3 regions of the Specibacter sp. AOP5-B1-6 genome follow, and region 1 is predicted to be linked to each of the others. Evidence: riboswitches for the same ligand, from Rfam matches in the RefSeq annotation. Region 1 holds a riboswitch; each other region holds the start of a gene.
The links. Region 1 has a riboswitch for S-adenosylmethionine ahead of ACT3TS_RS05465 (OsmC family protein). Riboswitches for the same ligand answer to the same signal wherever they lie in the genome.

Region 1 (7,859 bases):
AGCTGATCCACCGGAACTTGAACTGGGCCAAGGCGTAGGCAGCGGGTGCTGCGATGACCAGCGTGACGGCCACCGTTCCCAGCGAAATGATCAAGCTGGTGAGCAGATTGCGGCCTTGGTCGGCAATGGCCTTTTCATAGCCGGCAAAGCTCGGGTTCCATGGAAAGAAGTCCGCTGACAAGGTGTTGCCCGACGGCTGCAGGGACGCATTGACCATCCAGTAGATGGGGAACAACATGAAGGCCAGGAACAAGATGCCCAGGAGGGTGGAGGCCCGGGTTCGGATGGCGCGCCGCCGCAGAGCCGTCACACGGACGGCAGGACGCTTGAGCTGTGCTGTGGTCATGGGGTTCTCCTATTCATCGACGGCGCGGCGATTTGCCCGCAGGTAGATGACGGCGAAAATCAGGGAAATGAGAATCAAGATGTTGGAGAATGCGGCGCCCACGCCGAATTCGAAATTGACGAAGGATTCCTGGTAGGAACGCACGGCAATGGTTTGGGTTGCGTTGGCGGGTCCGCCGTTCGTCAGTCCGAGGATGATGTCCAGAACCTTGATCGTGTAGACCACGCCCAGGATCAGCACCACGCTGACCACCGGGCGAAGGTTTGGCCAGGTAATGTGGCGGAAGGCTTTCCACCCGGTGGCACCGTCGAGGGCTCCCGCCTCGTAGAGTTCGACCGGAATATCCTGGAGTCCGCCGTAAAGCAGGGTGACGTTGAAGGGGATGCCTACCCAGATATTGACCAGGATGACGGCGATCAGTGCCACATCCGGGCTGGTCAGCCACGGAATGGCGGGGATCCCAAACGTGCCAAGGAATTGGTTCAGCACGCCGGAGTCCTGGTCGAGAATGGACCGCCACGTTGCACTGGCAACAATCAACGGCAGCAGCCACGGCAGCAACAGCATGGCGCGGAGGAAGCCGCTCAACGGGAAACGGCGGTTGAAAAAGCAGGCCAGGGCGAGGCCAATGACGAACTGCCCGGCGATGGAAGCAATCGTGAACAGTGCCGTGTTGAGCAGGGCCGGGCCGAACAGGTTGGAATTGATGACCGTCAGGTAGTTATCGATCCCCACCCAAGGCGCCTCACCGGTGAAGAACGTTTTCGTGGTGTAGTCCTGCAGGCTCATCATGATGTTCTTGACGACCGGGTACCCGAAGTACAGGAGCATGTAGAGCCCGGCAGGGATGACGAAGAGCAGCTTCGCAAAACTTTCGTTGGCGAAGAAACGGTTTCGCGGCTTGCGCCGGGGCGCCTCCGCCCGTGCACCGGCCTGATCAGCCCGTGCCGGTGAGTCTGTTGAAAGGGAAGTCATGGGGGCCTTTCCGCCGGCTCCGCCGCAAGGGCGGCGGAGCCGGCAACGATGTGGGGTGGGCGTCAGCCCTTGGCAGCCTGGGCGAACGCTTCGTCCACAGTGGCCTTGCCCGTCAATGCGAGCTGGATGGCCGTGTAAATTTCGGTGGCAGCCTTGGGCCATTCGGCACCCAGCTCACCCGTGCGGGACCGGGCATTGGCGATCTGCTCGGTGAAGGCCTCCATGTCCGGCATCTTCTCCACGTACTCCTGCGCCAGTTCCGGCTTGGTCGGCACCGTGAAGCGGTCGGTGCTCAGGGACAGCTGGGTGTCATCGGCGGTGAAGCAGCTGATGAACTCAGCAGCCTTGGCTTGTTTGGCCGAATCGCCGGTCTGCGGGATGGTCCACATCTCGCCGCCCAGGGGTGCGATCGGTGTTTGGCCGGCCTTGTTCACTGGGACCTGCACCGAACCCCATTCCAGCGATTCATCGGCACTAAGGGCGGGGATCTGCCACGGCCCGTTGATCATCATGGCCGCCTTGCCGGACATGAACTGGTCCTTGACATCGCCCTGGCCCCAGTTGATGACGCTCTTGGAGGCGGCGCCGCTGTCGACGAGGTCCTTCCACAGCTGCAGGGCTTCCTTGTTTTCCGTGGAGTCCAACGCTGCCTCGCTGCCGCCGTTCGTCCACATGAACGGCAGGAACTGCCAGGCGCCCTCATACGTGGCAATGGCCGAGAAGGCGACGCCGAACTGGCTGTCCTGGGTCAGCGCCGCGGCCGTTGTCTTGAGTTCGTCCCAGGTTATGGGCGGCGTCAGCCCGGCGTCGGCCAGGATCTTTTTGTTGTAAAAGAGCCCCAGGGTGTTGGCTGTGGGCGCCAGCCCGTAGACGTCTCCCTCATACGTTCCGGCGTCAAGCATGCCCTGGGCGAAACCGGAGGTGTCCACATCGAAGTCGCTGAGCGGGGCCAGTCCGCCGGTGGAGGCAATCTCCTGCAGGTCTGGATTGTCCAGCATCAAGATGTCGGGCAGGGTCTTGGAGGAGGATTTCTGCAACACCTTTTGAATCAGGTCCTTGCCGGGCACCACTTCGCGGTCGATCGTGACACCGATCTCGCTTGCGCACTTGTCAATGGCCGTTTGGATCAGGGCCTTGTCCGGATCGTTGTTGTAGTAGTCCATGAGGGTCAGCGTGGACCCGTCACCGGAGGCGCTGCCGCCCCCGCCTCCGCAGGCTGTCAGGACGAACGGGGCGATGGCTGCGATGGCCAAGAACTTGGTCATGCGGGTCTTAGTTTGAATCTTCACGGTAGCTCCTTTGCTCGTTGTGGTGGTGCGGTGGTGCGGTGGTGCGGTGGTCGAAGCGCTTCGATCTGACTCGGCGGCCCTGGACTTGAATGCCGGAGGGCTGTGTCGCCGTCGTCCGCCCCGGAGAGTGCCGGGACCGACTCGCAGTAAAGCGCTTTACTTGCGGCTGTGACATTGATCATGCCCGCATCGAGGCTGCCTTGTCAAGGAAAAATAAAGCGCTTTACTTTATGTCGTTCATGCAGCAGAATGTGACTAAAGTTGGGTGAGGCAGCTTTGACCAAGAGCGACTGGGAGGAGCAGCATGGCGACCATGCAGGACGTGGCCAATCTGGCGAATGTGTCGTTGGCGACCGTTTCCTTCACGATCAACAATTCAAAGCCCGTCTCACCCAAGACCCGCGCCAAGGTGGAACGGGCGATGAAGGACCTCGGGTACCGCCGCAACGCCGTCGGCAGCGCCCTGGCCAGGGGCCGGACTCATGTACTGGCGCTGCTGTACCCGGCATTGCAACACCGTTTTTCACCCACGTCGGTGCAGTTTTTTACCAGCGCCGCTGATCAGGCAAGGCAGCGCGGCTACAACCTGGTGCTGTGGCCCATGAGCAACGACGCCGAGGCCGTCACCGAGCTGACCTCGTCGGGCCTGGTGGACGGCGTGGTGCTCATGGAGGTGCAGCTTGACGACCCCCGCGTGGCCGAGCTCTCCGGCAGCAACGTCCCCTTTGCCTTGATTGGCCGAACTCGGGACACCACAGGCATCCCCTTTGTGGACGTTGACTTTGAATCCGCTGTGGAGAACGCCGTTGACCGCCTGACCGCGCTGGGCCACACGGATCTGGTGTTGATCGACGGCGGTGTCGGCAACCAGCTGCTCGGCGGGTATGGGCCGGTGGCAAGGACGCGCAAGGCGTTTGGCGAAGTCACGGCCCAGCGCGGACTTGCCGGAGCCATCATGAGCGGGTTGCAGTCGTCGGCAGGAGGCCGCGTGCTGGCAGCGGAGTTCGCCGCCAGCCACCCGGACGCCACGGGCGTTTTAATGATGAATGAACATGCGGGCCCCGGCTTTGTCGCCGGGCTGCAAAAGGCCGGTTACCGTCTGCCGCAGGACATTTCCGTGCTGGCCCTGGCCTCGTCTCTGGACACGGCCAGCATGTCCGAGCCGGAAATGGCCGTCCTCGCTTCCCCGGCGGACGAGCTCGGTCGGCTCGGTGTTGACACACTGATAGACCAGATCGACAAGAAGGACGATCCACTCCCGCAGCTGTTGATCGGGTGCGCTTATTCTCCCGGCGCCACCATGGGGCCGGCCCCGAAGCAAAAGCGCTGACCGCAGGCGCTGGGGCAGGGGCCCTGGCCCCAACCCCGGCCAAGGCTCGCGTTAAATCTTCGTGATCACCGTGCTGAACGGCGTGGCGTTGCTGAACAGGTCCTGGACGGGGCAGCGTGCTTCCACCGTGCGGGCGAGTTCGTCATAGCGTTCCTGCGTTTCCGGGCCCGTGATGTTGACGGCCAGCCGGATGTCGCTGAATCCCGGGCGGACGGCTTCGTCGATGCCGAACAGTCCGCGCACGTCAAGGTCGCCCTCGGCATGGATCGTGATGTCGTCCACCTGGATGCCCAGCTGCTCGGCGTACAACCGGTACACCACCACCTGGCAGGAGATCACCGCGCCCAGCGCGTACTCGACCGGGCTGGCGGCCGTGTCGTCCCCGGCCAGTGCGGCGGGCTCGTCCACGGTGAACTGGTGTTTGCCGGCGCTGATGCGCGTGGCCACCGAGCCCACCCCAACCCCGGCCACTTTGTAGGTCAGTTTCCCGTTGTCCGGATTGGCGCCAATCCGCTGGGCCCAGGCCGCGCCGGCCTCGCCGAACCGGACCGAGCGCTCCGCGGCGCCGTCGATGTTGCCGGTCTGCTGCGCGCCGGACTGCTGTGAATCGGTCAGGGTTGCTTCGCTCATGGTGTTTTCCTTTGCGTCGAGGCGAGTGCCGCGCACCGCGCCATACTTACGCCGACGGCCGGTGCCGGAGGCGTCGAATCCTCACCCGGGGCACCCCACCATGGTTGCGAGGGTTGCCGCCCGACCGGCCAGGGCCGCATGGTCGAAGCTCTTGATTCTGTCCGTCAGTCTGCCCGCCGCGGACACCCCGCCCCAAGCCATCCGTCACATGCGGCAACAATGTCCAAGGCAGTCCCAAGCACGACGCCGGGCACTCCCCCACCAGCCGGCCGTCGCCTTGGGAGTGCGAGACGCACGCCACTGCCGTCCGGCGGACACCCGGAAGCAACTTAAGATGGATTCATGAGCGCAACACTTGTCGCAAAGGACCTTTCCGGAGGCCACGCACACCGCACCTTGTTCACCAACCTTTCCTTCACGGTGGCCCCCGGCGACGTGATTGGCGTGGTGGGCGCCAACGGTGCCGGCAAATCGACACTGCTCAGCTTGTTGGCGGGGGCGGCCACGCCCCAGGGCGGAACCGTCAGCACCGCCCCGCAGGACGCCTTTGTCGGCTGGCTGCCACAAGAACATGAGCGGATCAAGGGAGAATCCGTTGCCGCCTACATCGGCCGGCGCACCGGCTGCACCCAGGCCACCGAAGACATGGAAACCTCCGCAGAGGCGCTTGGTTCGGGCAACTCCGCCGCCGACGACACGTACGCCACAGCCCTTGACCATTGGCTCGCGTGCGGGGCAGCGGACCTCGACGACCGCATTCCGGCAACGCTGGCCGAACTTGGCCTTGAGGTGGATCCGGACGCGCCCATGACTGGACTCTCCGGCGGGCAGGCCGCCCGCGTTGCCCTAGCCGCGCTCCTGCTGAGCCGCTTCGACGTCGTGCTTCTGGACGAGCCCACCAACGATCTGGACCTCGCCGGGCTGGCGCGGCTGGAGGATTTCGTGAAGGGGCTGCGCGGCGGCGTCGTGCTGGTCTCGCATGACAGGGAGTTCCTGGCCCGCACCATCACCTCGGTGGTGGAGCTGGATCTGGCGCAAAACAAGGTGGCCGTGTACGACGGCGGCTACGACTCGTTCCTCGAGGAGCGTGCCATCGCCAAGCGGCACGCCCGCGAGGCCTACGATGAGTTTGCCGACAAGAAGGCCGACCTCGTGGGGCGGGCGCGGACACAGCGTGAGTGGAGCTCGCAGGGGGTGCGCAACGCCATGAAAAAGGCCCCCGACAATGACAAGCTCCGCCGCAAGGCAAGCGGCGAATCCTCCGAAAAGCAGGCCCAAAAGGTGCGGCAAATGGAGTCCCGGATCGCGCGGCTCGATGAGGTTGAGGAACCGCGCAAGGAGTGGGCGCTGCAGTTCAGCATCGGCGCCGCACCGCGCTCCAGCACCGTGGTCTCCACCTTGAATGCGGCGGTGGTGCGGCAGGGCGGCTTTACGCTGGGGCCGGTCTCGATGCAGGTCAACGCCGGCGAGCGCATTGGCATCACGGGCCCCAACGGTGCGGGCAAGTCCACCCTGCTGCGGCTCCTGCTGGGCCGCACTGACCCGGACGACGGCGTTGCCTCCCTGGGCGCCAACGTCGCCATCGGCGAGATTGACCAGGCACGCAGCCAGTTCCCCGAGGGGATGCCTCTGGGGGAAGCTTTTGAGGGCCTGGTTCCGGAGCTGAACCAGGGCGAGGTCCGCACGCTGCTGGCCAAGTTCGGGCTGAAGGCGGACCAGGTGACGAGCCCCGTGGGCGCCCTGTCCCCCGGCGAACGGACCCGCGCGTCGCTGGCGCTGCTGCAGGCCCGCGGCGTCAACGTGCTCGTGCTCGATGAGCCAACAAACCACCTTGACCTGCCGGCGATCGAGCAGCTTGAGGAAGCGCTGGAGAGCTACGAGGGAACGCTGCTGCTTGTCACCCACGACCGCCGGCTGCTGGAAAACGTCCGACTCGACACCCGCTGGGCCGTGCAGGACGGCCGGGTCCTGGAGCTGTAGCCGCGCTCCGGATGCTGCCCGGCGTTGCTTGGCAGGGACGATGAAGCCGGCGCCCGTGGCGGCTGGCATTGCCGTGCCGCCACGGACGCGTCGTGCCGGATCAGGAGAAGTTGATGCCCCCGTCGATGAGGACCGTCTGGCCCGTCATGTGGTCTGAATCCGGGCCGGAAAGGAACGAAACCAGTTTGGCGACATCCTCCGGCTCCGAGACCCGGCCGGCAAGGATGTTGTCCACCTGTGCCTGCAGTGCGCTGCCGCGCGGAGTGCCGTCCCGCTGGGTGAGCTTTTCGTCGATGAGGTCCCACATGGCCGTGCCCACGACGCCCGGCGCGTAGGCGTTGACCGTGATGTTGTGCTTGGCAAACTCCATGGCCGCAGCCTGGGTCAGTCCGCGGACCGCCCACTTGGTTGCCGAGTAGGACGCCAACACCGGGAACGGCCTGAAGGCGACGATGGACGCTGCGGCAATGATCTTCCCGCCCGTGCCCTGTGCGATGAAGCGGCGGGCAGCCGACTGGTAGGAGTAGTAGACGCCCTTGATGTTCACATCGATCATCCGGTCCAGGGCTTCAGGCTTGACGTCGAGGATCTCGTCAACCTGGGCGATGCCGGCGTTGGCGATGAACACGGTCAAGTCACCCAGGGCGTCCGTCCCCTGCTGGATCATCCGCTCGATGTCTGCTGGATTGGAGACGTCACCGGTGACGCCGACCGCACGACGGCCGCGCTGTTCGATGGCGGCAACCACCGCATCGATGTTCTCTTGGGCACCGGGGACGTCGGCGACGATGATGTCCTGGCCGTCGTCGGCCAGTCGTTCGGCGATGGCCCGCCCGATGCCCCGTCCGGCTCCGGTGATCAAGGCGACGCGTGAAGTGGTTGCTTCCATGGTGGTTCCTCCTGATGGTGGCCGCTCGGGCTGGGCGGCGGTGGGATCAGGCAGCCCGATTCAACCAGCCTGTGCCTTGGATCACACCCTGGACAGCCCCCTTATCGCAGAGTGATAAAGGGGGCGAACACTGCACGCCCCGCCCCGCCACCGATCCAGCCAGCAGGCGACGACACAGGCATTCTCACCAGTCGATAACAGCCATTGGTCATGGCGTGATGTGTGACACACACTTGGTGTAAGGCTTCTGAGCCGGAGATGGCAGTGCCAGCCAGTGCCCGCGGGCCTTGACCTGGCCTGACCCCAAACAACCGAGGTGACAACGATGGTGTTTCCCGCAAAATACTCGGAACTCAACGCCCTGGAGCTCTCCGACGAGGCGCGCAGAATCCTGACCCGGATCATCCGGGTCTCGTTCCC
Region 2 (7,859 bases), on a different contig from region 1:
CGCCCGGCACCATCGAGGTCGACTGCGGCCTTGCCGGGACCGTCATGCGCTTCGTCCCGCCGCTGGCCGCGCTCGTTGCCAGCCCAGTAAAGTTCGACGGCGACCCGGCGGCCCTGGTGCGCCCGATGGCTCCGATTGTGGCTGCGTTGGAAGGGCTCGGGGTGCGGGTCGAGGACGGGGACGACGGCTTCCTGCCGTTCACCGTCCACGGCACGGGCGCTGTTGAGGGCGGTCACGTGCAGGTCGACGCAGGCGGTTCCTCCCAGTTCATTTCAGCCATTTTGCTGGTTGCACCGCGCTTCAGCAATGGGCTGCACCTTGAGCACACCGGCGATTCGGTGCCCAGCCTCGACCACATTTCAATGACAGTGGAAATCCTGCGGTCCATGGGGGTTGTGGTGGACTCCTCCACGCCCAAGCACTGGAAGGTGCAGCCCGGACCCATCCCCGGCTTTGACGTCTCGCTGGAGCAGGACCTCTCAAACGCCGGACCCTTCCTTGCCGCCGCCCTTTCCACCCGCGGCACCGTGCGAATCCCGAACTGGCCGTCAAACACAACACAGGTGGGCGACAAGTGGCGGGAAATCCTGCCGCAGTTCGGTGCCACGGTGACGCTTAATGACGGTGTCCTGACGGTCACCGGCGGTCCGGACATCCTCGGCGTCGACATCTCCGACACCAGCGAGCTGGCCCCCTCAACGGCGGCCATCTGCGCCCTGGCCTCGACCCCGTCACGATTGCGCGGCATCTCGCACCTGCGCGGCCATGAGACCGACCGGCTGGCGGCGCTTGCCGCTGAAATCAACGCCCTTGGCGGCAACGTCGAGGAAACCGAGGACGGGCTGATCATCAACCCCGCTCCCCTGCACGGCGGCGTCTTCCACAGCTACCATGACCACCGCATGGCCACGGCCGGCGCCATCATCGGACTTGCCGTGCCCGGCGTCGAGGTTGAAAACATCGCCACCACCGCCAAGACCATGCCCAACTTCCCAGCCATGTGGGCGGCCATGGTGTCGCAAACTGCTGGCACAGCTGGAGTTGGCACTGCGGCGGTTGAAGCCGAGGCCTAGGGAATGGCACGGGACTACAGCAACTGGGACGAATCAGACGTCCGCGTCAGGGCCAACAAGAAGGGCAGCCGGCCGCGCACCAAAGACAGGCCCGCCCATGAGGACGCCGTCATTGGCAGGATCATCACGGTGGACCGCGGGCGGTACACGGCCATTGTGGACGAGGACCTGCCCACCGAACGCACCTTGATTGCCGCCCGCGCCCGGGAATTGCGGCGCAATCCCGTGGTGGCCGGCGACTTTGTGGCACTGGTGGGTGACGTGACGGGCAAGCCCGACACCCTGGCCCGCCTGGTCCGGGTTGAGGAACGCCGCACCCTGCTGCGCCGCAGTGCCGACGACACGGATCCCGTGGAGCGGGTGGTGGTGGCCAACGCCGACCAGCTGGTCATCGTCGTCGCGGCAGCCAACCCCGAACCCCGCACCGGATTCATTGACAGGGCGCTGGTCGCCGCCTACGACTCCGGCATCGCACCCCTGCTGCTGATCACCAAAACTGACATCAAGGATCCGGCCGAACTCCTCGCCAACTACGAACACCTGGACATGACAGTCATCATCAGCCGCACTGCCGCTGCGGGGGCTTCCGGCATCGACGCCCGCAGTGACGACGGCGACTCCGCCCTGCTGGCTGGCGGTGCCGTGGAGCAGCTGCACGGCTACCTTGACGGCAAAGTCAGCGTCATGGTCGGGCATTCGGGCGTGGGCAAGTCAACCATGGTCAATGCGCTGACAGGTTCGCAGCGTGCCACGGGCGGCGTCAATGCCGTTACCGGCCGCGGGCGCCACACCTCTTCGTCCGCGCTGGCCCTGCAGTTGCAGGACGGGCTGCCCGGCTCGTGGATCATTGACACTCCGGGCATCCGGTCCTTTGGCCTGGCACATGTGAACGCCGACAGGATCCTGCAGGCCTTCCCCGACCTGCAGCCCGGCACCGACGACTGCGAACGCGGCTGCAAGCACGACAGCGTCGCCGTGAACTGCGGGCTGGACCCCTATGTGGCGTCCGGGAACGCGGGCGACGCCGGACCTGCCCGCCTTGCGTCGCTGCGCCGCCTGCTGGGCACCAGCGACAGGACAGAAGGCCGCGCCGAGGCGAAGGAACTGGGCATCTTCGAGTAGTCCCCACCGGCCCCCTAACCTCGTTCCTCGGCAAGGGATCCCTGCCGGCGTGGGCCCATCCACCGGCACCTTAAGCTCGTTCCTCGGCCAGGGATCCCTGCCGGCGTGGGCCCATCCACCGGCCCCAGCTGTCCCAAGCTGCGCACAACCGGCCCCCGCTGTCCTAATCTGCGTGGAACTCGCCGCGGTTGTGCCGCAAAACTGTGTTATGCGGCACACCCGCAGTGGGTTCTGCGCAGCTTGGAACATTTGGCCAGCTGCCCGCGGCTCAGTTGGCTTCTGCGCACGGCTAGGCGCTTGCAGGATGCCCAGGCGCCACTGCCCGTGAACTTGTACGCGCCACTCACAGCGGGTGGTGCGCATGAGTTTTGGTTCGTCACCGCATATACACCACTGAGCTCCAGTTGTGCGTATAAGTTCACGAAGGTGGCGCTGACGGGTGTTTGCGCCAAATCGCGATAGCGTGAAGCGTATGACGATCGAACCCCAGACGTACAACGATGACCTCCGCCTGGCACATGTCCTGGCCGACAGCGTCGACTCCCTGACGATGTCCCGCTTCAAGGCCCTCGACCTGGGTGTTGAAACCAAGCCGGACCTGACCCCCGTGACGGACGCAGACAAGTCCGCAGAGGAGTCCATCCGCAGCCAGCTGGCCCGGGTCCGCCCGCGCGACGCCGTGCTGGGTGAGGAGTTCGGCAGCAGTGGACACGGTTCCCGCCGCTGGATCATCGACCCGATCGACGGCACCAAAAACTTCGTCCGCGGCGTCCCCGTCTGGGCCACGCTGATCGCCCTCGTCGATGAAGGCGTCCCCGTCGTTGGCCTCGTCAGCGCGCCGGCCCTGGGCAAGCGCTGGTGGGCCGCCCAGGGAACCGGCGCCTACATGGGCAAGTCGCTCGCGGCAGCCACCCGCATCCGCGTTTCAAACGTCGCCGAACTCAAGGACGCTTCCCTGTCCTACTCGTCACTGAGCGGCTGGGCCGAGCGCGGCAACCGGGACGAGTTCATCTCCCTGACCGACGACGTCTGGCGCACCCGGGCCTACGGCGACTTCTGGTCCTACTGCATGGTCGCCGAGGGCAGCGTTGACATTGCCTGCGAGCCCGAACTGAACCTGTACGACATGGCCGCACTCGTCCCGATCGTCACCGAGGCCGGCGGGCGCTTCACCTCGCTCGAGGGCGCCGACGGCCCCTTCGGCGGCAACGCCCTGGCCACGAACTCGATCCTGCACACAGAGGTGCTGCACCGCCTCAACCCCAACTGGGATGACCTGCTGGGCTGACCCCAACCAAGAAGCACAGGTGAGTTAAGAACGACGGCGTCCTCCCGCCGTCGTTCTTTTTGTCCGCCTGGCGCGGGGCTGCTTCGGGCGAATGCGGGCGCCCGTTACGCAACGTAACAAATGCGCCGTCGGAATTCTTGGGCTAACCTTTTGGGCATAGGTCACGAGTGCCAGCGCTAAACCCCGGTTTGCTGGCCGGCAACCCTCCTTTCGCGGCGGGGTGCCCCGGGTGACGACCTGGCCAGGCCGGAACGGTCATGGCAAGCGCGGACTCCTTGGCACCCCCAAGCGTCCTTCCGTCGAAGGAAACATTCATGAGCAACGCCCTGTTTGAGGAAACACTGCTTGAGAACACACAACTGGCGGAAACCTCCCTTGCCAGCCGCCCCCTGCTGCCTGTCGTGGGCCAGGACCTGCCTGCCCCGCTGATCCAGGGCGGGCACGTGCGGTATGCCAATCTTGACTATGCAGCATCGGCGCCGGCCATTGAAGAAGTGGCGGCACACCTGAACGAGGTGCTGCCGTACTACGCCAGCGTGCACCGGGGCGCCGGCTTCGCCTCCCAGGTAAGCACGTCGGTGTATGAAAACGCCCGGCGGATCGTTGCGGACTTTGTGGTGGCCCGCCCCGACGACACCGTGATCTTCACCCGCAACACCACAGACTCACTGAACCTGCTGGCCGGGTGCGTGGCAAGCATCCTCAAGCAGCAGGGCTATGCGGAGGGCCGCGCCAACGTCCACGGCGAGGTGCTCTACCTTGACATCGAGCACCACGCGAACCTGCTGCCGTGGCAGGCTCTGCCGCACCGCTCGGTGGTCGCCGCCGATTCCATTGCGGCCACCCTTGCACGGGTGGAAACCCAGTTGCGTGCCGGCAATGTGCTGCTGTTGGCTGTCACGGGTGCCTCAAATGTCACGGGCGAGGTGCTTCCCGTGGACGAGCTGGCCGCGCTGGCGCACCGCTACGGCGCGCGCATCGTGGTGGATGCTGCCCAGCTGGCACCGCACCGCCGGATCGACCTGTCCGCCAGCGGCATCGACTACCTCGCGTTCTCGGGCCACAAGCTCTACGCACCGTTCGGCGCCGGAGTCCTGGTGGGCCGCCCCGACTGGCTCGACGCCGGCACGCCCCATCTGGCCGGCGGCGGCGCCGTAAAGGACGTCAAGCTCGAGTCAACGCGCTGGACCGAGGGCCCGGCCCGCCACGAGGCCGGCTCCCCCAACGTGCTCGGCGCGGCCACGCTGGCCAAGGCCGCCACCGCCCTGGCCGCCCTCGACGCCAACGACTGGCACACCCACGAACAACTCCTGCGCAGCCACCTGGTCGCCGGACTGTCCGCGCTCGACGGCGCCACCGTCCACACCCTGTTCAGCGACGCCGACACCCACCCGGACTGCGGCAGCATCGGCGTCGTTAATTTCTCCGTCACCGGGTACGACGCCGGACTGGTTGCGGCATACCTGTCGGCCGAACATGGCGTAGGCGTACGCGACGGCAAGTTCTGCGCCCACCCGCTGCTGAACCGTTTGGGGCTGCCCGCCGGTTCACTGCGAGCCAGCTTTGGGGTCGGTTCCCGTCTCGAGGACGCCCAGCGACTGCTCGACGGCATCAGCACGCTGCTGCGGGACGGGCTGGGCTGGGACTACGTGGTCGACGCCGGCCGCTGGGTCCCAGCCGACGACAACCGCGTCTACCCCGGCTGGGCGCCAAACACCCCGGGCACGGCCGGTGCCGCCCCCTGCACCACCGACCAATAAACGCTCGATCACATACGGGGGCGTTTCAATCCTGCCAGCGGGCACCAGGCCTGCCAATAGCCATTAGAGAGAGCGAGGGTTGGGTAGAGGGTAAAGTTGAACGGCACCAACGCACAACACCCCAGGAGCGAACATGGCAGGCACCGGCGGACCGGTCTTCGACGCCGAACGGCGCCAACGCATGGCAACAGCCTTCCTTGAGGGCGGTGGCCACTACCACAAGGTCCGCCCCGGCTACCCGCGTGAATCCCTTGACTGGCTGACCGAAGTCGCCGCGCACCCCCTTCATGACGTCCTAGACGTGGGGGCCGGAACGGGCAAGTACACCCAGTTGCTTGCCGGGCGCGGCTGGACCCTGACCGCCGTCGACCCCTCGGCCGACATGCTCGCTCAGCTTTCCCACGCTGTCCCGCAGGCCACCGCGCTTGTGGGCACGGCCGAAAACCTCGAACTGGCCGACTCCACCATGGACCTTGCCATAGTCGCCCAGGCCTGGCACTGGTGCGATCCCCTCACGGCCAGCACCGAGATTGCCCGCGTGCTGCGCCCCGGAGGCACCCTCGGGCTGGTCTGGAACCAGCTCGACGTCGGACTCCCCTGGGTGCACAGGTTGGCCCGCATCATGCACGCCGGTGATGTCCACAAGCCCGACTTCCGCCCCACCCTCGGCCCGGAATTCGCGCCCGCCGAGCCCCACAACACCCGGTGGGGCCAGACGCTGACCCCCGAGGAGCTCATGGAGCTGGCCAAGTCGCGCAGCTACTACCTCAAGGCCTCGGAGCAGGTCCGCGCCAAAGTGACAGCCAATCTGCGCTGGTACTTGTTTGAGCACCTGGGCCACGTCCCCGGCACCGAACTACAACTTCCCTATGTGACCCAGACCTGGCGCACCCGGAAGTTGTAGGCCGTCCCGTCAGCAGGAACCGGCGCCCCAAGAACCGCACCTCGACAACGGCAGCCCAAAAAGCATATGATTTCGGCATACCTACAAAATTGATTTAGGCACTTCGAAGGGTTGATTGTGCTCGAGACTGCCACAACCGGGAAAAAGCCGCTGCGCAAACCGCGCGGCGGACTGCTCCTGCTGCTGGGCCCTGCCTTTGTGGCCGCCATTGCCTATGTCGACCCCGGCAATGTTGCAGCCAACCTCACCTCGGGTGCCAGCTACGGCTACCTTCTGGTCTGGGTCCTGGTGGCGGCCAACGTCATGGCCATGCTCGTTCAGTACCAGTCGGCCAAGCTGGGCGTGGTGACAGGCAAGTCGCTTCCGGAAATTTTGGGCGAACGGTTCACGACACGCAGCCGGCGGCTTTACTGGGCACAGGCGGAACTGGTCGCCATGGCCACGGACCTGGCCGAAGTGGTTGGCGGGGCCATCGCCCTCCACCTGCTGTTTCAGCTGCCGCTGCCGGTGGGCGGGCTGATCGTGGGACTGGCCTCCATGGTTCTTCTCACGGTGCAAAACCGCCACGGCCAGCGGCACTTTGAACGCATCATCATCTTCCTGCTCGTCATCATCACCATCGGTTTCCTTGCCGGGCTGGTGCTCAGCCCGCCCGACCCGGCGGGCGTGGCCGCCGGCCTGATCCCCCGCTTCGACGGCTCGGGCAGCGTCATGCTCGCGGCCGGAATGTTGGGGGCAACCGTGATGCCACACGCCATCTACCTGCACTCCCAGCTGGCCAAGGACAGGCACCCCGACGCCCGCAGCACCCCGGCAGGGCTGCGCAGGATCATCAAGGCCACCCGCCTTGACGTGGTGCTGGCCCTCATTTTGGCCGGCGCCGTCAACATTGGCATGCTCCTGCTGGCCGCCTCAACCCTGGGCGGGATCTCCGGAACCGACAGCATCGAGGGCGCCCACACGGCCATCGTCAACAGTCTGGGGCCGGTGATCGGCGTCGTCTTCGCCATTGGCCTGCTGGCCTCGGGGCTGGCCTCCACCTCGGTGGGCGCCTATGCCGGGGCCACCATCATGAACGGCCTGCTCAAGGTGCGGATCCCGCTGCAGGCCCGGCGCCTGGTCAGCCTCATCCCGGCAATCGTCCTGCTGTCGGTGGGCATTGACCCGACCTGGGCGTTGATTGTGAGCCAAATCGTGCTCAGCTTCGGCATCCCGTTCGCCCTCATCCCGCTTTTGCGCCTGACGGCCAGCAAGCAGCTCATGGGCGAGCACCGGGACGGCCTGGCGCTGCGGCTGGCCGCCCTCGTCAGCGTGGCGCTCATCGTTGCCTTGAACGCCCTGCTGCTGTGGCTGACCTTCACCGGGCAGGGCTAACAGGTAGGCTGGGAGTGTGAAACAAACTGCCACCTCCTCCAGCATCGAAGACTACGTCAAGGTCATCTATGCCTATACGGAATGGCAGGACAAGCCCATCACCTCCTCCGCCCTGGCCACCCGCCTCGGCGTCGCGAATTCATCGGTGTCGGAGATGGTGCGCAAGCTCAAGGACCAGGGCCTCGTCGACCACCAGCCGTACAGCCCCATCCACCTGACCGAGCGCGGCCTGGCGCTGGCCCTGTCGATGGTGCGCCGCCACAGGCTGTTGGAAACGTACCTTGTGCGCGAGTTGGGCTACACCTGGGATGAGGTCCATGACGAGGCTGAAATGCTTG
Region 3 (7,859 bases), on a different contig from region 1:
CCACATGCCCGATTTCCTGGGCGTTGATGCCGTGCAGAATGCCCGTGTACAGCACCTTCGTCAGCTTCACATGCCCGTGCATCCACGTGTTGGTCGCCTCGATGGCAAACTCGGGGATGACGGGATCGGCCTGGTCGCGGCCCCAGAAAACGTCGGGCTTGCGCGCGGCCACGGCGGCGTCGTCGAAGTACGGATCGCCCTCGGCGTCAACCACGAAGCCCGACAGCCCAACGACGGCGGCATAGTTGTCCGGCCGGTGGCGCAGCAGCGAGGTGGCCAGGCACATGCCCTGCGAGAACCCGAGCAGGCTCACGGAGGTGTGGTTGGTGCGCACGCTCTCAAGCCAAAGTTCGACGGCGGACGCGGCCTCCGTCACGGCCGTCACCGCATAGCTCAGATCATTGCGCAGCGGGAACCAGGCGTAACCGGGGCCGGCCTGCAGCGGCGCCCGGACAGAGGCCACCGTGAAGTCTGCAGGGAGCTGGGATGCCAGCGAGAACAGGTCCGCCTCATCGGCGCCATAGCCGTGAAAAATCACCAAAAGAGGTGTTCCGGGACGCTCATTTTCGGGACGTGACCAAAGGACTGTGGGGGTTTCACTCATGCCTCCATCTTTCCATGCATCGGGCCGGGCCCAAAAAACCGGGGTGGCGGAAATGGGTGCCTACCGGGCAGTATGGGTAGGTGAATGATTCTTTGCTACCGCATCCCTGGAACCGCTACGTCGCCATGGGCGACTCTTTTACCGAAGGCATTGGCGACCCGGAACCGAGCAGCCCCGGAGGCAACCGTGGCTGGGCGGACCGTGTGGCGGAGGAGCTCAACCGCGGCTCCGAAGACTTCAAATACGCCAACCTCGCCATCCGCGGCCGCCTTCTGGGCCAGATACTTGGCGAGCAGCTGCAGCCGGCGCTGGAGCTCAAACCAGACCTGATCAGCATTTCGGCCGGCGGCAACGACTTGATCCGCCCCGGCTCTGACCCCGACGCCCTGGCCGAACAACTCGACGTTGCCGTGGGACAGATGACGGCGGCCGGGGCCACCGTGTTGTTGCTCAACGGCCCCGACATCCGCGACACCCCAGTCCTGGGCATGGTCCGTGGGCGGGTGGCGATCTACAACGAAAATCTGCGCACCATCGCCGCCCGGCACGACGCCGTCGTCGGCGACATGTGGTCACTGCGCCAGCTCGGCGACACTCAAATGTGGGCCGGTGACAGACTGCATTTCTCCCCGTTGGGCCATCACACAATTGCGATCATGGTGCTGCAGGCGTTGAACATCAGGCACTCGCTGGTGCCCCTTGAGCCCAAGCCGCTGCCGCCGCAAAAATGGCAGGTGGCCCGGGCCGAAGACCTTGTATGGGCCAGGGAATTCTTGTTCCCCTGGGTGCTTCGTCGGCTGCGGCACCAGTCCTCCGGCGATGGCATCACCGCCAAGCGTCCCACCGCCGGACCGATTTTCGGCCCCCAGCCCTAGCCCGCCGCCAAAGCAACCGATTGTTGCCTGCTTTCACGACTAGGATGGAAGCAGGTGCAGTCAGTTTCGCGCCCTACGAAGAAGAGGTGTGTTGTGCCAGTCATGCTCGGGTCACTTGCAGAGGGCAGTGTCGCTGCGTCTTCTTCCGCGTCATTCAACATTCGGCCGTATTTTGTGCTGGTGTTCATCGCCATCGTGCTCATCAGTTCCTTCGTCAAGGCGGCAGCCCGCAAGAAGCGGGCAGCCCAAGCCAACCCATACGCGCAGACCAACCAGGCTGGCAGGGTTGGGGTTGCCCACCAGCCAACAGCGAATGTCCCGTATGTGGGGACGCTGCTCAATGGGGTTCCGCTGGGCAACTACGACAATTCCCATGGGCACCAGACCACCGGATTCGCCAACGAGCGGATGCAGGCGGAGACGGAGCTCAAGCGCCAGCTTGACGCCTTGGACACCGCCCGCCGCAACGGCCAGGTGACGGCAGACCAGTACGCCGTCCACCGCGAGGCAATCTTCAAGAACTTCTAAACCCCAAGCCAACTGGCCCGCAGTTATGGTTGCTGAATCAGCCTATTTAGGTTGATTCAGAAACCACAACTGTGGGCCAGTTGGCTAAGCGGGCCAAATGCTTAAGGCGTGAAGAAGGACTCCTGCAGCAATCGGCCCACGGCAGCCACTTCGGTGAGGAAGCCGTCGTGGCCAATGCCCGAATCAATCCGGGCAACGTCCACGTCTCCCGGCAGTGCTGCCGCCAAGGCTTCCGACTGGGCCGGAAAATACAGCCTGTCGCTGTTGACCGCCGCCACCAGAAATTCAACGCCGCCCGTCACGGCCAGGGCCTGCTCGAGTGTGCCGCGGCCCCGTGTGACGTCGTGGCTCATGAGCGCCTCGGTGATGGCGATGTAGCTGTTGGCGTCGAACCTGCCCGCCAGTTTGTGGGCCTGGTGGTCCAGATAGCTTTCAATCTGGTACCTGCCCACGGCGTCGGTTCCGAGCCGGCCGTGGCTGATGGTGCCGCCGTCGTCCTGGGCCTTGCGGCCAAAGCGCGACTCCATCTCCGTTTCAGACCGGTAGGTGATGTGGGCAATCCGGCGGGCGAGCCCCAAGCCTGAGATGGGGGCTGCGCCGTCGTAATAGTCCCCGCCGGCAAAGTTCGGGTCCTGGCGGATCGCCAGCACCTGAGCTTGGGCGAAGGCAATTTGCTCGGCGGTGCTGGCCGCGCACGACGCCACCACGGCGCAGCGCTGCACACGACCGGGGTACGTGGCAGCCCACTCCAGCGCCCGCGCGCCGCCCATGGATCCGCCAATGACGGCGTGCCAGGAGCTGACACCAAGGGCGTCGGCCAGGCGCGCCTCGGCGTGGACGGAGTCGCGGATGGTCACGAACGGGAAGCGGGAACCGTACGGCCTGCCGTCCCCGGCAATGCTGGACGGGCCGGTGGTGCCGTAGCAGCCGCCGACGATGTTCGCGCACACAACAAAGTATTTGTCGGTGTCGATCACGGCGCCGGGGCCCACGAGGCCTTCCCACCAGCCGTCTTCCTCGGAATCGCCGCGGCTGACATGGGTGCTTCCGGTGAGGGCGTGCTGGATGAGCACGCCGTTGTCGCCGGCGGCGTTCAGCGTTCCCCAGCTTTCAAAGGCCATGGTCACCGAGGGCAGCACGCCCCCGGCTTCCAGCGGCAGTGCGCCGATGTGAACCGAACGCAGCACCCCGCCGCCCTGGCCAACAGCGGCCGACCAGGAACTGCCGGCCGGCTCGGGTGTGCTGGTTTCAATCTCGGGGGTCACCATGTTGCGCTCCGCTGCCGTCTTTGTCACGCGGCTCATTCAGCTCACGGACGATTTTGCGGCGCGGAACCCGGCTTCAAGGTCGGCGATGATGTCGGCAACATTTTCCAGGCCCACGGACAGCCGCACCAGTCCCGGGCGCACGCCGGCGGCAAGCTGCTGCTCGGGTGAAAGCTGCGCGTGCGTGGTGGACGCCGGGTGGATGACCAGGGATCGCACATCGCCCAGGTTGGCGACGTGGGAGTGCAGCTCCAGGCCGTCAACAAAGCGCTTGCCGGCTTCCGCACCGCCCTTGATGTCAAAGGAGACGATGGCGCCGATGCCCTTGGGCCCGTACTTGCGTCCGCGCTCAAACCAGGGGCTGGAGGGGATTCCTGCGTAGGCCACGGCCTCCACATTTTCATTGCTTTCAAGCCATTCGGCCACTGTCACGGCGTTGCTGACGTGGCGTTCAACGCGCAGGCTCAACGTCTCGATGCCCTGGGCGATGAGGAAGGCGTTGAACGGTGAGATGGCGGAGCCCAGGTCCCGCAGCAGCTGCACGCGGGCCTTGAGGATGTAGGCCAGGTTGGCGCCCAGGGCGCTGCCGACGCCGAGGTCGCGGGCAAACACCAGCCCATTGTAGGTTTCGTCCGGGGTGTTGAAGCCGGGGAACTTCTCCGGGTCGGCAGCGAAGTCAAACTTGCCGCCGTCGACAATCACGCCACCAATGGCGGTGCCGTGCCCGCCCAGGTACTTGGTGGCCGAGTGGATGACAATGTCGGCGCCCCATTCCAGCGGACGGAGCAGGTACGGGGTGGCCAGGGTGTTGTCAACGATCAGCGGCACACCGGCCTCGTGGGCAATGGTGCTGATGTTTTCCAGGTCCAGGACGTCCTGGCGCGGGTTGGACACCGTCTCGCCAAAGAATGCCTTCGTGTTCGGGCGGACGGAGGACCGCCATTCGTCCAGGTTGTCGGGGTCGGACACAAACGTGACCTCGATGCCGAGCCGCTTCAACGTGTGCGCGAGCAGGTTGAACGTGCCGCCGTAGACGCTCGGGCTGGAGACGATGTGGTCCCCGGCCTCGGCCACGTTGAGGATGGCGAAGGTCGTTGCGGCCTGGCCCGAGGCGAGCAGCAGGGCACCGACACCGCCTTCCAGGTTGGCAACGCGCTGCTCCACGGCATCCGTGGTCGGGTTGCCGATGCGGGTGTAGATCGGCTCCAGCTCGGCAAGGGCAAACCGTGCGGCTGCGCTTTCGGCCGACGGGAACACGAACGACGTCGTCTGGTAGATGGGCAGGGCCCGCGCACCGGTGGTGGCGTCCGGCTGCTGGCCTACGTGGATCTGACGGGTTTCAAATGACCAACCGTTACTCATGGATGGAATCCTTCACACTAGAGGCCTGCAACAAAACCCTCCGGCGCAGACTGCACGGAAGGGCCTTGAAATCGATGGCCCGCGCTTGCACCGCAACCGGTCGGTTCGATGCCAGGTCCTCACCCGGGGCACCCCACCGCGGAAGGAGGGTTGCCGGTCAGCAAGCCGGGGCTGTGCGCTGACACTCATGACCTGCATCCAGTGTGGAAGAAACCCCGCAATGCCGCAAGATTGTGACAACTTTATGACTTAAGCGAAGAACTGCTTGATTTTTGGCCCAAAAGGTGGCTTCGGCTGAACAACCGGATGACCGCTTGCCGTTTCGGGGCCATTCCGTCTGGACTGGGCATGCAACTGCGGAGCGGGAAGCAGTTGATGCAGTCAACAACCACGGACGACGCCGGACACGCACCTTCCAGCGCCCGCCCCCTGCCGCCGGGCTGTGGACTTACTTGCCCAGTCCTGCCCGGCGCAGCGCCTCGGCCATGGCGGTGTTGGCCGACGGCGCGGCTGAATTGGCCAACCGAACTGCCGGGTTGGGGCGGCCCTGCGCCCCGGCACCCCGGTTGGAACTCTGGGTGGAGCCCTGGGTGGAGCCCGGCTGCCGGCCCTGCCCTCGTCCGCGCGCATCGGCAGCGCCGCCCTTCGGCGAGGGACGTCCGGAAGTCCGGGAGCCGGCGTCGGGCTTCCCGGGCTGGGAATTTCCCGTCTTGGCACCGGCCCCCACCTCGTCGTCCAGGCGCAGGGTCAGGGAGATGCGCTTGCGTTCGGGCTCCACCTCGAGGACCTTCACACGCACCACCTGGCCGGATTTGACCACTGCATGCGGATCGGACACAAAGGAATTGCTCATGGCCGAGACGTGGACCAGCCCGTCCTGGTGCACGCCAATGTCAACGAAGGCGCCAAACGCCGCCACATTGGAGACCGTTCCTTCCAGGATCATGCCCGGACGCAGATCGGTGATTTTCTCGATGCCGTCGGTGAAGGTGGCGGTTTCAAAGCGGGGGCGGGGGTCGCGGCCGGGCTTTTGCAGCTCGGCAACGATGTCCTGCACCGTCGGCAGGCCGAAACTGCCGTCGACAAATTCGCCCGGGTTAACGGCACCCGCAGCGCCCACTCCCCCGGAGATTTCCGCCGTCGAAGCACCAACGGCGGCCAGGATCTTGCGCGCCACCCCATAAGCCTCCGGGTGGACGCTGGAGGCGTCGAGCGGCTCCGCTCCCCCGGTGATCCGCAGGAACCCGGCGCACTGCTCGAAGGCCTTCGGGCCAAGCCGGGCAACCTTGAGCAGTTCGCGGCGCTTGGTGAAGGGCCCGTGTTCGTTCCTGTGTGCCACGATGTTTTCACTCAACAGCGGGCCGACGCCGGCCACTCTCGCCAGCAGCGCGGGAGAGGCCGTGTTCAGGTCCACGCCCACGGCGTTCACACAGTCCTCCACCACGGCACCCAGGGAACGTTCAAGCTTCGCCGGGGTGAGGTCGTGCTGGTACTGGCCCACACCAATGGACTTGGGGTCGATCTTCACCAACTCGGCCAGCGGATCCTGCAGGCGCCGCGCAATGGACACGGCCCCGCGCAGGGACACATCCATGCCGGGCAGCTCGGCACTCGCCAGTGCGGAGGCGGAATACACCGAGGCCCCGGCCTCGGACACCACCAGCTTCGTGACCTTTTGGCCAGGGCTCACGCGCTTGAGTTCGGCGACCAGTTCGGCCGCCAGTTTGTCGGTTTCCCGGCTGGCCGTGCCGTTGCCGATCGCCACCAGTTCAACGTTGTGTCGTTGCGCCAGGGACACCAGCGTGGCGAGGGCTTCGTTCCAGCGCTTGGCCGGGGCGTGGGGATAGATGGTGTCGGTGGCCGCGACCTTGCCGGTGCCGTCGACAATGGCGACCTTGGTGCCCGTGCGCAGCCCCGGGTCAAGTCCCAGGGTGGCGCGGTTTCCGGCCGGCGCGGCAAGCAGCACATCACGCAGATTGGCGGCAAATACCCGGACCGATTCCTCTTCCGCGCTTTGGAACAACCGCACCCGCAGGTCCACCGAGAGCCGGGTCAGGATGCGGGTGCGCCATGCGAGGCGCGCACTGGTCATGAGCCAGGTGTCGGCCGCACGCCCGGATTCGGCAATGCCCAGGGACTGGGCCACGGCGCTTTCATAGCGGGAACGCGCCTGGGCCTGTGCGTCTGCGTCCCGGGGATCGGCCTCGGCCAAATCCAGTGAGAGCACACCTTCCTTTTCGCCGCGCAGCAACGCCAGCACGCGGTGGCTGGGCAGGGTGTGCGGAGGCTGGGCAAAGTCAAAGTAGTCCTTGAACTTCTCGCCGTCCACGGACTTTCCGGCTTTCGCCGAGGAGCGCAGCCGACCGGTCTTCCAGAGCTTCTCGCGCAGCCCGCCCACGAGCACGGCGTCCTGCCCGGCCCGTTCAATCAAGATGGCGCGGGCGCCGGCCAGTGCGTCGTCGGCGCTGGCCACTCCGCGGGCGTTGTCGACAAAGGCGTCCGCTTCGACGGCGGGGAATCTGGACGGGTCTGCCAACAGCGCATCCAGCAGCGGCTCCAGTCCCGCTTCACGCGCGGCGTCGGCTTTGGTCTTGCGGGTTGATTTGTACGGCAGGTACAGATCTTCCAGGTCGGATTTGGTGGCGGCCGCGTCGATGGAGCGGCGTAACCCGGCCGTCAGCTTGCCCAGGCCGTGGATGGTCTCGAGCACCGCAATCCGGCGGGCCTCAAGCTCGCGCAGGTACCGCAGCCGCTCCTCCAGATCGCGGAGCTGGGCATCGTCCAGGGTCCCCGTGGCTTCTTTTCTGTACCGGGCAATGAAGGGGACGCTGGCGCCGTCGTCCATCAAGGCAATCGCAGCGCGAACCTGGGCCTGGCGGACACCGAGCTCCGCGGCAATGGCGGCACTGATGCGGTCCTCCCGGGCGGCAGGGGTGGGCAGGGACAACGGGGTGTTTCCAGAATCAGTCACCCCTCAATTCTGCCCCACGGGCGGCGCCGCCGCAGCCGCATGAGATCTGACGTCCCATGTGGCTAAGGGCACACTTAGTCGAGAGCCTGATCACAAAGTGCCAAGATGAAGCTATGCGAATGGATCATGTTTCTTACGCCAGTGAATCAGATGGATTGGCCGCCACCACGGAGCGAATCGCGACGGCCCTAGGGGTCAAGGCAGTGAAGGGCGGCATCCATCCGCGCTTCGGCACCCGCAATATGATCATCCCC

Region 2: another riboswitch for S-adenosylmethionine. It lies ahead of ACT3TS_RS10395 (aminotransferase class V-fold PLP-dependent enzyme); the one in region 1 lies ahead of ACT3TS_RS05465 (OsmC family protein).
Region 3: another riboswitch for S-adenosylmethionine. It lies ahead of ACT3TS_RS00810 (bifunctional o-acetylhomoserine/o-acetylserine sulfhydrylase); the one in region 1 lies ahead of ACT3TS_RS05465 (OsmC family protein).

The regions. Positions count from the first base shown of each region.
Region 1 covers NZ_JBQSVT010000007.1:126,062-133,920, forward strand. The annotation lists partial or broken gene ACT3TS_RS05445 (carbohydrate ABC transporter permease) at 1-346, opposite strand, end outside; gene ACT3TS_RS05450 (carbohydrate ABC transporter permease) at 356-1,321, opposite strand; gene ACT3TS_RS05455 (sugar ABC transporter substrate-binding protein) at 1,384-2,610, opposite strand; gene ACT3TS_RS05460 (LacI family DNA-binding transcriptional regulator) at 2,915-3,940, shown strand; gene ACT3TS_RS05465 (OsmC family protein) at 3,992-4,570, opposite strand; SAM riboswitch class IV at 4,608-4,727, opposite strand; gene ACT3TS_RS05470 (ABC-F family ATP-binding cassette domain-containing protein) at 4,913-6,550, shown strand; gene ACT3TS_RS05475 (SDR family NAD(P)-dependent oxidoreductase) at 6,651-7,439, opposite strand; gene ACT3TS_RS05480 (hypothetical protein) at 7,765-7,859, shown strand, end outside.
Region 2 covers NZ_JBQSVT010000016.1:89,970-97,828, reverse strand. The annotation lists gene aroA (3-phosphoshikimate 1-carboxyvinyltransferase) at 1-1,073, shown strand, start outside; gene rsgA (ribosome small subunit-dependent GTPase A) at 1,077-2,195, shown strand; gene hisN (histidinol-phosphatase) at 2,668-3,483, shown strand; SAM riboswitch class IV at 3,643-3,756, shown strand; gene ACT3TS_RS10395 (aminotransferase class V-fold PLP-dependent enzyme) at 3,798-5,243, shown strand; gene ACT3TS_RS10390 (class I SAM-dependent methyltransferase) at 5,377-6,147, shown strand; gene ACT3TS_RS10385 (Nramp family divalent metal transporter) at 6,265-7,521, shown strand; gene ACT3TS_RS10380 (metal-dependent transcriptional regulator) at 7,538-7,859, shown strand, end outside.
Region 3 covers NZ_JBQSVT010000001.1:161,007-168,865, forward strand. The annotation lists gene ACT3TS_RS00790 (alpha/beta hydrolase) at 1-604, opposite strand, end outside; gene ACT3TS_RS00795 (SGNH/GDSL hydrolase family protein) at 730-1,479, shown strand; gene ACT3TS_RS00800 (hypothetical protein) at 1,582-2,007, shown strand; gene metX (homoserine O-acetyltransferase MetX) at 2,109-3,302, opposite strand; gene ACT3TS_RS00810 (bifunctional o-acetylhomoserine/o-acetylserine sulfhydrylase) at 3,312-4,634, opposite strand; SAM riboswitch class IV at 4,711-4,827, opposite strand; gene ACT3TS_RS00815 (Tex family protein) at 5,083-7,605, opposite strand; gene ACT3TS_RS00820 (VOC family protein) at 7,719-7,859, shown strand, end outside.